Regions from separate parts of the Pseudomonas sp. WT-JTC genome, predicted to be linked through region 1. Evidence: predicted binding sites of a transcription regulator. Region 1 holds the regulator's gene; the other holds the start of a gene.

The links. Region 1 encodes sigma-54, which starts transcription at its own class of promoters, with help from an activator protein. Its sites were predicted from a motif close to ANTGGCATNNANNTTGCTNT; they were not measured.
Region 2: the regulator sigma-54 is predicted to act here: its motif matches at 3,480-3,499, upstream of AC06G5_RS08570 (circularly permuted type 2 ATP-grasp protein).

Annotation. Positions count from the first base shown of each region.
Region 1 is NZ_CM160042.1:902,283-908,345, forward strand. It holds gene pmbA (metalloprotease PmbA) at 1-64, shown strand, start outside; gene AC06G5_RS03925 (HPr family phosphocarrier protein) at 213-488, opposite strand; gene rapZ (RNase adapter RapZ) at 504-1,361, opposite strand; gene ptsN (PTS IIA-like nitrogen regulatory protein PtsN) at 1,364-1,828, opposite strand; gene hpf (ribosome hibernation-promoting factor, HPF/YfiA family) at 1,841-2,149, opposite strand; gene AC06G5_RS03945 (RNA polymerase factor sigma-54) at 2,224-3,717, opposite strand; gene lptB (LPS export ABC transporter ATP-binding protein) at 3,902-4,627, opposite strand; gene lptA (lipopolysaccharide transport periplasmic protein LptA) at 4,627-5,172, opposite strand; gene lptC (LPS export ABC transporter periplasmic protein LptC) at 5,159-5,731, opposite strand; gene AC06G5_RS03965 (KdsC family phosphatase) at 5,739-6,063, opposite strand, start outside.
Region 2 is NZ_CM160042.1:1,883,282-1,889,344, forward strand. It holds gene AC06G5_RS08540 (ankyrin repeat domain-containing protein) at 1-82, shown strand, start outside; gene AC06G5_RS08545 (hypothetical protein) at 177-707, shown strand; gene AC06G5_RS08550 (PLD nuclease N-terminal domain-containing protein) at 790-981, shown strand; gene speE (polyamine aminopropyltransferase) at 1,243-2,118, shown strand; gene AC06G5_RS08560 (hypothetical protein) at 2,385-2,618, shown strand; gene AC06G5_RS08565 (ribonuclease E inhibitor RraB) at 2,829-3,173, shown strand; gene AC06G5_RS08570 (circularly permuted type 2 ATP-grasp protein) at 3,532-4,941, shown strand; gene AC06G5_RS08575 (alpha-E domain-containing protein) at 4,954-5,904, shown strand; gene AC06G5_RS08580 (transglutaminase family protein) at 5,901-6,063, shown strand, end outside.

The DNA of each region.
Region 1 (6,063 bases):
ACTTCGCAGCAACATCCGCACCGGTTCGGTGCTGATCGAGCGGATGACGGTGGCGGGCAGCTAACCCTTCCTGTGACACAAAAAGGCGCGCCACCCAATGGGTGGCGCGCCTTTTTTATGGTTCTTCGCGGAGTTTCGGGAAACACAGAAACAAAAACGCCGTTTTGCTTGATGATGGTGATGGATACGGCGCTCGCCACAAAGCCGCGCGTTTACTCGCCTTCGTCGAAGTAATTGTTGATCAAGGCCACCAGCGCATCCATCGCTTCCCGTTCCTGCTCGCCTTCCGTGCTCAGATGGATTTTGGTGCCCTTGCCGGCGGCGAGCATCATCATGGCCATGATGCTTTTTCCATCGACGGTGGATTCTGGCGTGCGTCCCACGCGGATCGTGCAACCCGTGAATTGGCCGGCGACACCAACGAATTTTGCAGAAGCGCGGGCATGCAGGCCCAGCTTGTTGATGATTTCGATTTCCAGAGCAGGCATCGCGATGTGAGTCCTTTAGCTGAGGTCGCGGTGGCGAACCTGGACGTTCTTCAGGGATTTTTGCAGCGTCTGCCCCAGACGCTCGGTCAGGTAGACGGAGCGGTGATGTCCGCCCGTGCAGCCAATGGCAATGGTGACGTAGGCGCGGTTGCTGGCGGCAAAACGAGGCAGCCACTTTAGCAGGTATGTGGAAATGTCCTGGAACATCTCTTCGACATCCGGCTGTGCCGCCAGATATTCGGCAACCGGTTGATCGAGCCCGGACTGCTCGCGCAATTCCGGTTTCCAGTAAGGGTTTGGCAGGCAACGCACATCGAACACCAGGTCGGCGTCCACCGGCATGCCGCGTTTGAACCCGAAGGATTCCACCAGGAACGCAGTGCCGGGTTCCGGTTGATTCAACAGGCGCAGTTTGATGGCATCGCGCAGTTGATACAGGTTCAGGCTGGTAGTGTTGATCTTGAGATCGGCGAGGTCGGCAATCGGCCCGAGCAGGACGCTCTCGACGCTGATGGCTTCGGCCAGCGAGCGGTTGGCGTTGGTCAGGGGGTGACGTCGGCGGGTTTCCGAGAAGCGCTTGAGCAGTGTTTCTTCGTCGGCGTCCAGGTACAGGACATCGCACTGGATGTGGCGGCTGCGGACTTCTTCGAGCAGGTCGGGGAAGCGTGACAGGTGGCTGGGCAGGTTGCGGGCGTCAATGGAAACGGCGACCAGCGGCTGCACCAGTTCAGTATGAATCAGCGCTCGTTCGGCCAGTTCCGGCAGCAGGCCGGCAGGCAAATTGTCGATGCAGTAGTACCCGTTGTCCTCAAGGACGTCGAGGGCGGTGCTTTTACCTGAGCCGGAGCGGCCACTGACGATGATCAAGCGCATGATTACTGACCGTTTTGCTCGTCCAGGACAACCTGATACAGGGCTTCATTGCTCGGAGCGCTGCGCAGTTTGTCGCGCACGTCCTTGCGATCGAGCATGCTGGCGATCTGCCGAAGCAGTTCAAGGTGCGCATCGGTGGCGGCTTCCGGGACCAGCAATACGAACAGCAGGTCAACCGGCGCACCATCGATGGCGTCGAAATCGATAGGGGCGTCAAGGTGCATCAATGCACTGATGGGCGATACACAGCCCTTGAGACGGCAATGTGGAATGGCGATGCCGTTGCCAAAACCGGTGGAGCCGAGTTTTTCACGGGCAATCAGCGCCTCGAAGACATCTTGCATCTCCAGACCCGGCACTTCGCGGGCGATCAGATTGGCAATTTGTTCGAGGGCTTTCTTTTTACTGCCACCCGGCACGTTCACCAGGGAACGGCCGGGGGTCAGGATACTTTCAAGTCGGATCATGGGTTGGGAGTGTTAGCGACCGGTTGCGCCCTGAAGGAGGCTCTGGGTCTTTTCCTTATGCTTTTTGAGTTGTTTATCCAGCTTGTCGGTGAGTGCATCGATCGCGGCGTACATATCGGTATGTTCCGCGTTCGCGACCACTTCATTCCCGGGAATATGCAATGTGGCTTCGATTTTCTGCTTCAACTTTTCGACGGTCATCGTGACCTGCACGTTAGTGATCTTGTCGAAGTGTCGCTCCAGTCGTTCGAGTTTTTCGCCGATGTAGGAGCGGAGAGGTTCGGTCACTTCCAGTTGGTGTCCACTGATGTTGACTTGCATACAGCTTCTCCTTCGTTGCCAGTGCATAAAGCGGTAGACCAGATGATCTACCACTGGAACGCTGTGGCGTGGCCCTACATCAACCGCTTGCGTTCGCTCGAAGGCGCGATCCCGAGGGATTCGCGATACTTGGCGACGGTGCGGCGGGCCACCTGAATGCCTTGTGCCTCCAGTAAACCAGCGATCTTGCTGTCACTCAACGGCTTTTTCTGATTTTCCGCGGCAACCAGTTTTTTGATGATCGCCCGGATCGCCGTGGACGAGCATTCGCCGCCTTCGGAGGTGCTTACGTGACTTGAGAAAAAGTATTTCAGTTCATATATGCCCCGGGGGGTATGCATGAACTTCTGGGTGGTCACCCGTGAAATCGTCGACTCATGCATGCCGACCGCTTCGGCGATGTCGTGCAGGACCAGCGGCTTCATGGCTTCGTCGCCATATTCGAGGAACCCGCGCTGATGCTCGACGATCTGGGTGGCTACTTTCATCAGGGTTTCATTGCGGCTTTGCAGGCTCTTGATGAACCAGCGGGCCTCCTGCAACTGATTGCGCATGAACGTGTTATCGGCGCTGGTGTCAGCGCGGCGCACGAAACCGGCGTACTGGGCGTTGACCCGCAGCCGTGGCACCGACTCCTGATTCAGCTCCACCAGCCAGCGCTCGTTGTCCTTGCGCACGATCACGTCGGGAACGACGTACTCGGCTTCGGTGGACTCGATCTGCGAGCCCGGACGCGGGTTGAGGCTCTGGACCAGTTCGATGACCTGGCGCAGTTCATCTTCCTTGAGCTTCATGCGGCGCATCAACTGGCTGTAGTCGCGGCTGCCGAGCAGGTCGATGTAATCGCTGACCAGGCGCTTGGCCTCGGCCAGCCAAGGGGTCTTGGCTGGCAACTGGCGCAATTGCAGCAGCAGGCATTCGCCCAGGTTGCGGGCACCGATGCCGGCGGGCTCGAATTGCTGGATGCGGTGCAGGACGGCTTCGATTTCGTCCAGTTCGATGTCCAGCTCCGGATCGAAGGCTTCGAGGATTTCCTCGAGGGTTTCGTCCAGATAGCCCTGATTGTTGATGCAATCGATCAGGGTCACGGCGATCAGGCGATCGGTGTCGGACATCGGAGCCAGGTTCAGTTGCCACAGCAAGTGGCTTTGCAGGCTTTCGCCGGCCGAGGTGCGGGTGGTGAAGTCCCACTCGTCGTCATCGTTGCTGGGCAGGCTGCTGGCGCTGGTCTGGTAAACGTCTTCCCACGCGGTGTCGACGGGGAGATCGTTGGGGATGCGCTCGTTCCAGTCGCCTTCTTCGAGGTTATCAACCGTCGGGGCGCTTTCCTGGTAGGAGGGTTCCTGGATATCGGTGTTGGGCTTTTGTTCGGCGTTGTCGGCCAAGGGATCGGAATTGTCGAAGTCGTCGCCTTCTTCCTGGCGTTCGAGCATCGGATTGGACTCCAAGGCCTCCTGGATTTCCTGTTGCAGGTCCAGGGTCGACAATTGGAGCAGGCGGATGGCCTGTTGCAGCTGCGGTGTCATCGTCAGCTGCTGGCCCATTCTCAAGACTAGCGATGGTTTCATGGCAGGGGCTTAACACCTTATTCGCCGGCGCACATGCGCCATCCACTACAGGGCGCCGGAGCGCCAAACATAAGCAAATTATATGCCCGAAACTGCAGCGTTTGCCTAGAGCGCTGTAACAATAAAAAAGTGTTGATTTTTTATCGGGACAAGCGCTCGGACGACCTGCCAGATACCTCTGCCTTTACAGGCGGAACTCATGGCCCAGATACACTTCCTTGACCAGGTTGTTGGCCAGGATGGTCTCTGCGTCACCTTCGGCGATCAGTTGGCCGTCATTGACGATATAGGCGGTTTCACAGATATCCAGGGTTTCACGAACGTTGTGGTCCGTGATCAGTACGCCAATGCCCTTGGCCTTGAGGTGGTAGATGATCTGCTTGATGTCCCCGACCGAAATCGGGTCCACGCCGGCGAAGGGTTCGTCGAGGAGGATGAATTTCGGGTTGGTGGCCAGGGCGCGGGCGATTTCCACGCGACGGCGCTCACCACCGGACAGGCTCATGCCGAGGTTGTCGCGGATGTGGCTGATGTGGAATTCCTGTAGCAGGCTTTCCAGCTCCTTGCGACGGCCGGCCTTGTCGAGTTCCTTGCGGGTCTCGAGGATGGCCATGATGTTGTCGGCCACCGACAGTTTGCGAAAGATCGATGCTTCTTGTGGCAAGTAGCCAATACCGGCCTTTGCGCGGCCGTGCATGGGCTGGTGGCTGACATCGTGGTCGTCGATCAGGACGCGGCCCTGGTCGGCTTGCACCAGGCCGACGATCATGTAGAAGCAGGTGGTCTTGCCGGCGCCGTTCGGACCAAGCAGGCCGACGATCTGGCCGCTGTCGATGGACAGGCTGACATCACGCACGACCTGGCGGCTCTTGTAGCTCTTGGCCAGATGCTGAGCTTTCAGAGTTGCCATTACTGGGTTTTCTCGTCGGTTTTCTTCTTCGGCTGGATCACCATGTCGATACGCGGACGTGCCTCGGTGACCTTGCTGCCCGTGGCGCGACCGGCGCTGGCGAGCTTCTTGACCGTGTCGTAGACGATTTTTTCGCCTTGGGTGGTGTTGTTGTCCTTGTCGACAACTTTGGCCTTGTCGATCAGTACGACGCGGTTTTGTGCGGCGTGATACTGGATCGTCACGCCCCAGCCCTGAACGGGCTTGGTGTCGCCAGCTGTTTGCAATTGCTCGAAGTACGCCAGGTTGCCCACCGAGGTCACCACGTCGATGTCGCCAGTCGGGGTGCGGGTGATGGTCACGGTGTTGCCGGTCACCTTCATCGAGCCCTGGGTGATGATCACGTCACCCTTGTAGGTAGCAATACCTTGCTTGTCGTCCAGTTGGGCATCGTCGGCCTGAATGCGGATAGGCTGCTGTTGATCTTCCGGCAGAGCCCAGGCGCTCACGCTTCCCAGTGCTGCGCCCAGACTGAGCAAAATCGGGAGGGTTTTAACGAGCCTCATACTGTCCTCTTACGTTCGATAGCAGGTGTATCCTGCTTTCTTTCAAATACGCTTTCATTCCCTTGCCAGTCGATACACCGCCAGCGCCGTCGATTCTAACGTCTTGCTCGGTCTGCGCATATTGCTGCTGCGGGAACACCGTCATGCGGGTGCTGGTGATCAGGGTTTTACGGTTTTTCTCGTCGAAGCGCGTGATGCGCACGTCATCGATCAGTTCGACCTGTGTGCCGTCAGGGTTGACCTCGCCCTGCAGGCTCTGGACGTGCCACGGGAATTCAGTGCCGCGGAACACATTCAGGTCGGGGTTGGTCAGCAACGTCACCTCGGTCGCCTTCAGGTGCTCGACCTTGTCGGACACCAGATCATATTGCAGCCTGCCGTCGGGCAGGTACTGCACGCTGTGGGCGTTGATGGCGTAATAGTCGATCGCGCTTTCATCGACCGGCGTTACCGGCTTGTCGAGGAAGCGCTCCGGGCTGATGTTCCAGTAGCCAACCGCGGCGAATATCGCCGCGATGCAACTGAACAACAGGGTGTTGCGAAACTTTTTGCTCAGCATGGTGGGCTCACAGGTACGCGGCATTGGCCGCATCGAGGCGGTCCTGGGCGCGCAGGATCAATTCGCAGAATTCGCGAGCGGCACCTTCGCCGCCACGGGCGAGGGTGATGCCGTGAGCGTGTTCACGCACGAAGCTGGCGGCATTGGCCACCGCCATGCCCAGGCCGACGCGGCGAATCACCGGCAGGTCCGGCAGGTCGTCGCCGAGGTAGGCCACCTGTTCATAGCCCAGGTTCAGTTGGGCCAGTAGTTCGTCGAGTACCACCAGTTTGTCTTCGCGCCCCTGATAAAGATGCGGGATACCGAGGTTCTTCGCGCGTCGCTCGACCACC
Region 2 (6,063 bases), 980 kb from region 1:
CAATGGCATCACCGCGCTGGACGCGGCGAAAACCATGGGCGCTTCCGATGCCGTTGCGCACCTGGAAAAACTGCTGGGCTGACGCAGAGCCTTGTGGCGAGGGGGCGCTCACTACAGGTCCACATTTGCGCTATCCTTCGCGCCCTCAATATTCCCCTCGCTACAGGATCCGCCCCATGAAAGCCGCACTCGTCGAACTCATCAGCAAAATCAGCTCCGGGTGCATGGGCGAAGACGAAATCCTCAAGGTCGCAGACGAAGCGGCGCAGGCCTACGCCGATCCGCAGGCTTTTCTGACCGCCAATCCGGACATCAACTACGACGACAGCTTCCCGATCCCGCTGGGTGAGTGGGTGGTGGTCGGCAGCCTGCCGGAAACGGTGCTGTTCCAGGCTGACACCTACATGGACCTGTTCGCCCAGGTTGTCGCCTCGTTCGGCCCGGGTGTGGATTTCAATCTCAAGCCCAAGCAGCTGGCCAGGACCGAAGCCCTGACCGCACTCAACCGCATCCAGGTGCAGATGAGCAGCCTGAACAAGGAAAACGGTGGCTACACACTGATGAACTTCAGCCAGTTGCTCGATGACGAGTTGCAGGTGGTGCTGGTCTACGGCAATGACGTGCCACGCGTGCTGGAATTGTGCGCTGAAGTCGGCATCGCCGCCGCGCCATCCCTGGAAGCCCTGAAAGTGGCGATCCACGTTTGATAGCCAAATACTGTCAATAAAGCGGAGCCCTCGCGACGACCGTCTATCCTGAGAGGGCAAATCACTCTTCAGGAGCGTCACCATGGGTTCCACGTTCAACAGCCTGGTTGCCTTGATCATTTTTGTCCTGGACATCTGGGCCATCATCAACGTATTCAAAAGTAGCGCCGAGACCGGGATGAAAATCCTCTGGGTACTGTTGATCGCGCTGTTGCCGGTGCTGGGACTGATCATCTGGGCCATCGCCGGGCCACGGGGCAATGTCAAACTCTGACGGATTTCCCGCAAACAACTCCGGCCCTGTGGGAGCGGGCTTGCTCGCGAAGAACGATTACGCGGTTCGCCGACAAACCGAGTTGCCTACTTCGCGAGCAAGCCCGCTCCCACAGGATTGTGGCAAGTCGAACAACTGAGGTTCGACCTGTCATGTTCCGCGACGTAGAATGCGCGCCTTTCCCGGTCAATCGAGACAATCGATTGGCCATCATGGGCGGGTAACCGTCCGTTGCCACCCGCATTCATCGGAGCACTTCCCATGAGCAACACCCCTGCCAGCGACTACCTGGAAACCCTCTACGAAGGCTACGGCCAGCGTTTTCGCATGGATAAACTGCTGCACGAAGTGCGCACCGAACACCAGCACCTGGTGATCTTCGAGAACCCGCGCATGGGCCGGGTGATGGCGCTGGACGGTGTGATCCAGACCACCGAAGCCGACGAATTCATTTATCACGAAATGCTGACCCACGTGCCGATCCTCGCCCATGGCAGCGCCAGGCGCGTGCTGATCATCGGCGGCGGCGACGGCGGCATGTTGCGTGAAGTGGCCAAGCACCGTAGTGTCGAGCACATCACCATGGTCGAGATCGACGGCACCGTGGTCGACATGTGCAAGGAATTCCTGCCGAACCACTCCAAGGGGGCATTCGATGATCCGCGTCTGAACCTGGTGATCGACGACGGCATGCGTTTCGTCGCCACCACCACCGAAAAGTTCGACGTGATCATTTCCGACTCCACCGACCCGATCGGACCGGGGGAAGTGCTGTTCTCGGAAAACTTCTACCAGGCCTGCCGCCGCTGCCTGAACGAAGGCGGCATTCTGGTGACCCAGAACGGCACGCCGTTCATGCAGATCGAAGAAGTGAAGACCACCGCCGGTCGCCTGCGCAGCCTGTTCCCGGACTGGCACTTCTACCAGGCCGCCGTGCCGACCTATATCGGTGGCTCGATGACCTTCGCCTGGGGTGCCACCAATACCGCTTATCGCAAGTTGTCCCGCGAAACCCTGCAACAGCGCTTCACGGGCAGCGGCATCATCACCCGCTACTACAATCCAGAAATCCACATCGGTGCCTTTGCCTTGCCGCAATACGTATTGCAGGCAGTGAACAAGCCAAGCAACGACTGATCTTTCAGTCCGCGCACGAAACCTGTGGGAGCGGGCTTGCTCGCGAAGAGGGAGGGTCAGTTGAAAACAAGTCGGCTGACACACCGCTTTCGTCGGAACGCCGCCCGGAGCAAGCCCGCTCCCACATGGCTGCGCTTGACGGGTTAAAGCGGGTGTCGGGAGAGATTTTCACATCCGCCGATATGTTTGATCTGGCGGAACATCAGCCAGCTAACAAGGTCGAGATAGAGGTGAACCCATCAATGGGGTTTATCGAGGAGGCACCAATGCAAAAGTGGAAAGTCACTTTCGTGGATGATCATGGCGAAACCGTCAACGAAGTCTTCGAGTGCATCGAGCGCCCGGACTACGAGCGTGCCGCCAGGCTCATCAAGGCCAGGCTTCTTCCTGTCGCTGCCGAACTGGATCTGAACGATCTGGAAGGGCGGACCACTGATGCGAGCGTCAAAGAACTCAAGGCGCAGAACAGCATTCAAATCCTCGGTATTGCTCCAATCTGAACGACACCTGTCGCATTCAAATCCAGACCTTGGCAGAGGCTCTATCTTGGGGCTACTCTGCAAGCGAGATCAGCGAATGAATCGCTAAGGTCTGGTCTTGTCAGCTCCATGCTTGTTTCCCGCCGGCACATCGGTTGCCGTCGCTCGCGCTGTTCGGTTGCGGGTGAGGGAGTACGGAAAGTCTATCCATCGTTTTGAGGAGGACGTTTCATGAGCACAGCCTATCAAGAAGACATCAGCAGCAGCGTACTGCGCCGCATGAAAGAAGGCGGTTTTGACTTTTCGCGGTTTCATCCCATCGAGTTCTACGCCATTTTCCCGGACGAGGAGCGGGCACGCAGGGCGGCAGGTCATTTCCACCGTGGTGAATCCCTGGATGCGCAAATCAGTGTGCGCGACGACGGCGCCTGGGCGCTGGAACTGTGCAAAGTCATGTATGCCACCTACGACGACATCGGCGATTTCGAACAGGGTTTCGAAGCGGTGGTCGAGCCGTTGGGCGGCATCATCGAAGGCTGGGGTGTGAAACAGGAGGTACGAGGGCGACTCGCATAACCTTATGAACAGTGACAATTGGCAATGACGGCCGACCTTCGGGTTGGCCGTTTTCATTTTCGCCGCCAGGACATTGAACACAATCCGGTAGAAGCTGGCTTGCCAGCGAAGGCGTCCTCGAAGAGTAACCCATGACTTGCTGGCCCCATCGCCAGCAAGCTGGCTCCTACGGACTATGCTGGTGACAGGCGATCACTACGCCTTGCAATGAAGCGGGGGCGATCAGGTTGGGGCATTTGTCGCACAGGATTGGTGCGGTGCGTGCGTCTTGATTATCCAACCGATTGAAATTTAAGCGTTTATGCCGATGGCACGGGCCTTGCGAAGGTCTGGACGTCCGAGTGACAAGGAGTACGGCATGATCCGCACCTATTTTGATGAGATGTACGATGCCGGCGGCCTGGTCCGCCCGCATTATCGGGAGTTTGCCCGTTGGCTGGCCGAGACGCCTGACGAGCTTCTGGCACAACGGCGACGCGAGGCCGATCTGTTGTTTCATCGCGCCGGGATTACTTTCACGCTCTACGGAGACGAGCAGGGCACTGAGCGCCTGATTCCGTTCGACACCATCCCGCGCAGCATTCCTGCCAGTGAATGGCGGGTCGTCGAGCGCGGCTGCATCCAGCGGGTCAAGGCGTTGAACATGTTCCTCGCCGACCTTTACCACGAGCAGCGCATCATCAAGGCCGGCATCATTCCGGCCGAACAGGTGCTGGCCAACGAGCAGTACCAGTTGGCGATGCAGGGCCTGGACCTGCACCGCGATATCTACTCGCACATCTCCGGGGTCGACCTGGTGCGCGACGGCGACGGCACCTACTACGTGCTCGAAGACAATCTGCGCACGCCCAGCGGCGTCAGCTACATGCTTGAAGACCGCAAGATGATGATGCGCCTGTTCCCCGAACTGTTCGCGGCGCAACGCATCGCTCCTATCGACCACTACCCGAACCTGCTGCTCGACACCCTGAAAAGCTCAAGCCCCATCGACAACCCGAGCGTGGTGGTGCTGACACCCGGCCGCTTCAACAGCGCGTTCTTCGAGCATGCGTTCCTGGCGCGGGAAATGGGTGTGGAGCTGGTGGAGGGCGCGGACCTGTTCGTGCGTGACGACAAGGTCTACATGCGCACCACCGACGGGCCGAAAGCGGTCGACGTGATTTATCGTCGCCTCGACGACGCTTTCCTCGATCCGCTGGCCTTCAACCCGGAGTCAATGCTCGGCGTGCCGGGGCTGCTGTCGTCCTACCGCTCCGGCAACGTGGTGCTGGCCAATGCCATCGGCACGGGGGTGGCGGACGATAAGTCGGTGTATCCGTTCGTTACCGACATGATCCGTTTCTACCTCGACGAAGAGCCGATCCTGAAGAACGTGCCGACCTGGCAATGCCGTAACCCTTCTGAACTTTCCCACGTGCTGGCCAATCTTCCAGAACTGGTGGTCAAGGAAACCCAGGGTTCCGGCGGGTACGGAATGCTGGTGGGGCCGGCGGCGACGGCGGCGGAAATCGAAGCCTTCCGCGCGCGGATCATCGCCAAGCCCCATGCGTATATCGCCCAACCAACGCTGTCGCTGTCGACTTGTCCGACCTTTGTCGAAAACGGCATTGCACCACGCCATATCGACTTGCGGCCGTTTGTCCTGTCGGGTCGTGAAACCCGGGTCGTGCCCGGCGGTTTGACCCGTGTCGCCCTGCGCGAAGGCTCCCTGGTGGTCAACTCCTCCCAGGGTGGCGGAACCAAGGACACCTGGGTGGTCGAGGATTAAAGGAAGCCTGCCATGTTAAGTAGAACTGCCTCGGATTTGTATTGGATGTCGCGTTACCTGGAGCGGGCGGAAAACCTCGCACGGATGCTCGACATCAGCTATTCGCTGTCGCTGATGCCGCAAGACGGTCGTGGCGACGGTTTGCACGAATTGGCCATGCCGCTGTTGATCACCGGCACCCTGGACGATTACCTGGAGCGCCATGGCGAACTGCATGCCGAACGGCTGCTGCATTTCTTCGCCCTGGATGCGGCCAACCCGGCGAGCATCTACAGTTGTCTCGGTGCGGCACGGGCCAGCGCCCATGCGGTGCGTGGGCGCATCACCGCCGACATGTGGGAAAACATTAACGCCACCTGGCTGGAAATTCGCGGTATTGCCGAGCAGGGCCTCAGTCGCTACGGCATGAGCCGTTTCTGCGAGTGGATCAAGGAACGTTCCCACCTGTTCCGGGGCGCGTCCTACGGCACCATCATGCGTAACGATGCGTTTCGCTTCATTCGTCTGGGGACCTTCATCGAACGGGCGGACAACACTTTGCGCCTGCTCGATGCCCGCTACGAAATGGCCGGCGATCAGGCCGAAGCCGTCAGCGATGGCACCGCTCACGCGTATTACCAGTGGAGTGCGTTGTTGCGGGCGTTGTCGTCGTTCGAGGCCTACACGGAAATCTACCGCGACGCCCCCGGCGCCCGGCATGTCGCCGAACTGCTGTTGCTGCGGGCGGATGTACCGCGATCCCTGCGCGCCTGCACCGAAGAAATCGACCAGATCCTCGCGCAATTGCCAGGGGCCAATGGTCGCCCCGCACAACGCCTGGCGGCAGAAATGGACGCGCGCCTGCGCTACACCGGCATCCATGAAATTCTCGAAGAAGGCCTGCACGCCTGGCTGACCGAGTTCATCCCGCTGGTGCGCCAGTTGGGTAACGCGATACACAGTTCTTATCTGGAGGCCGCATGAGACTTTCCATTAGCCACGAGACCACCTATCACTACGAAGACAAGGTGCGGGCGAGCATCCAGTACCTGCGACTGACTCCCCACGACAGCGAGCGCCAGCACGTGCTCAGCTGGCAGCTCGACCTGCCTCGTCCGGTGCGGGCGCAACTCGACCCGTTCG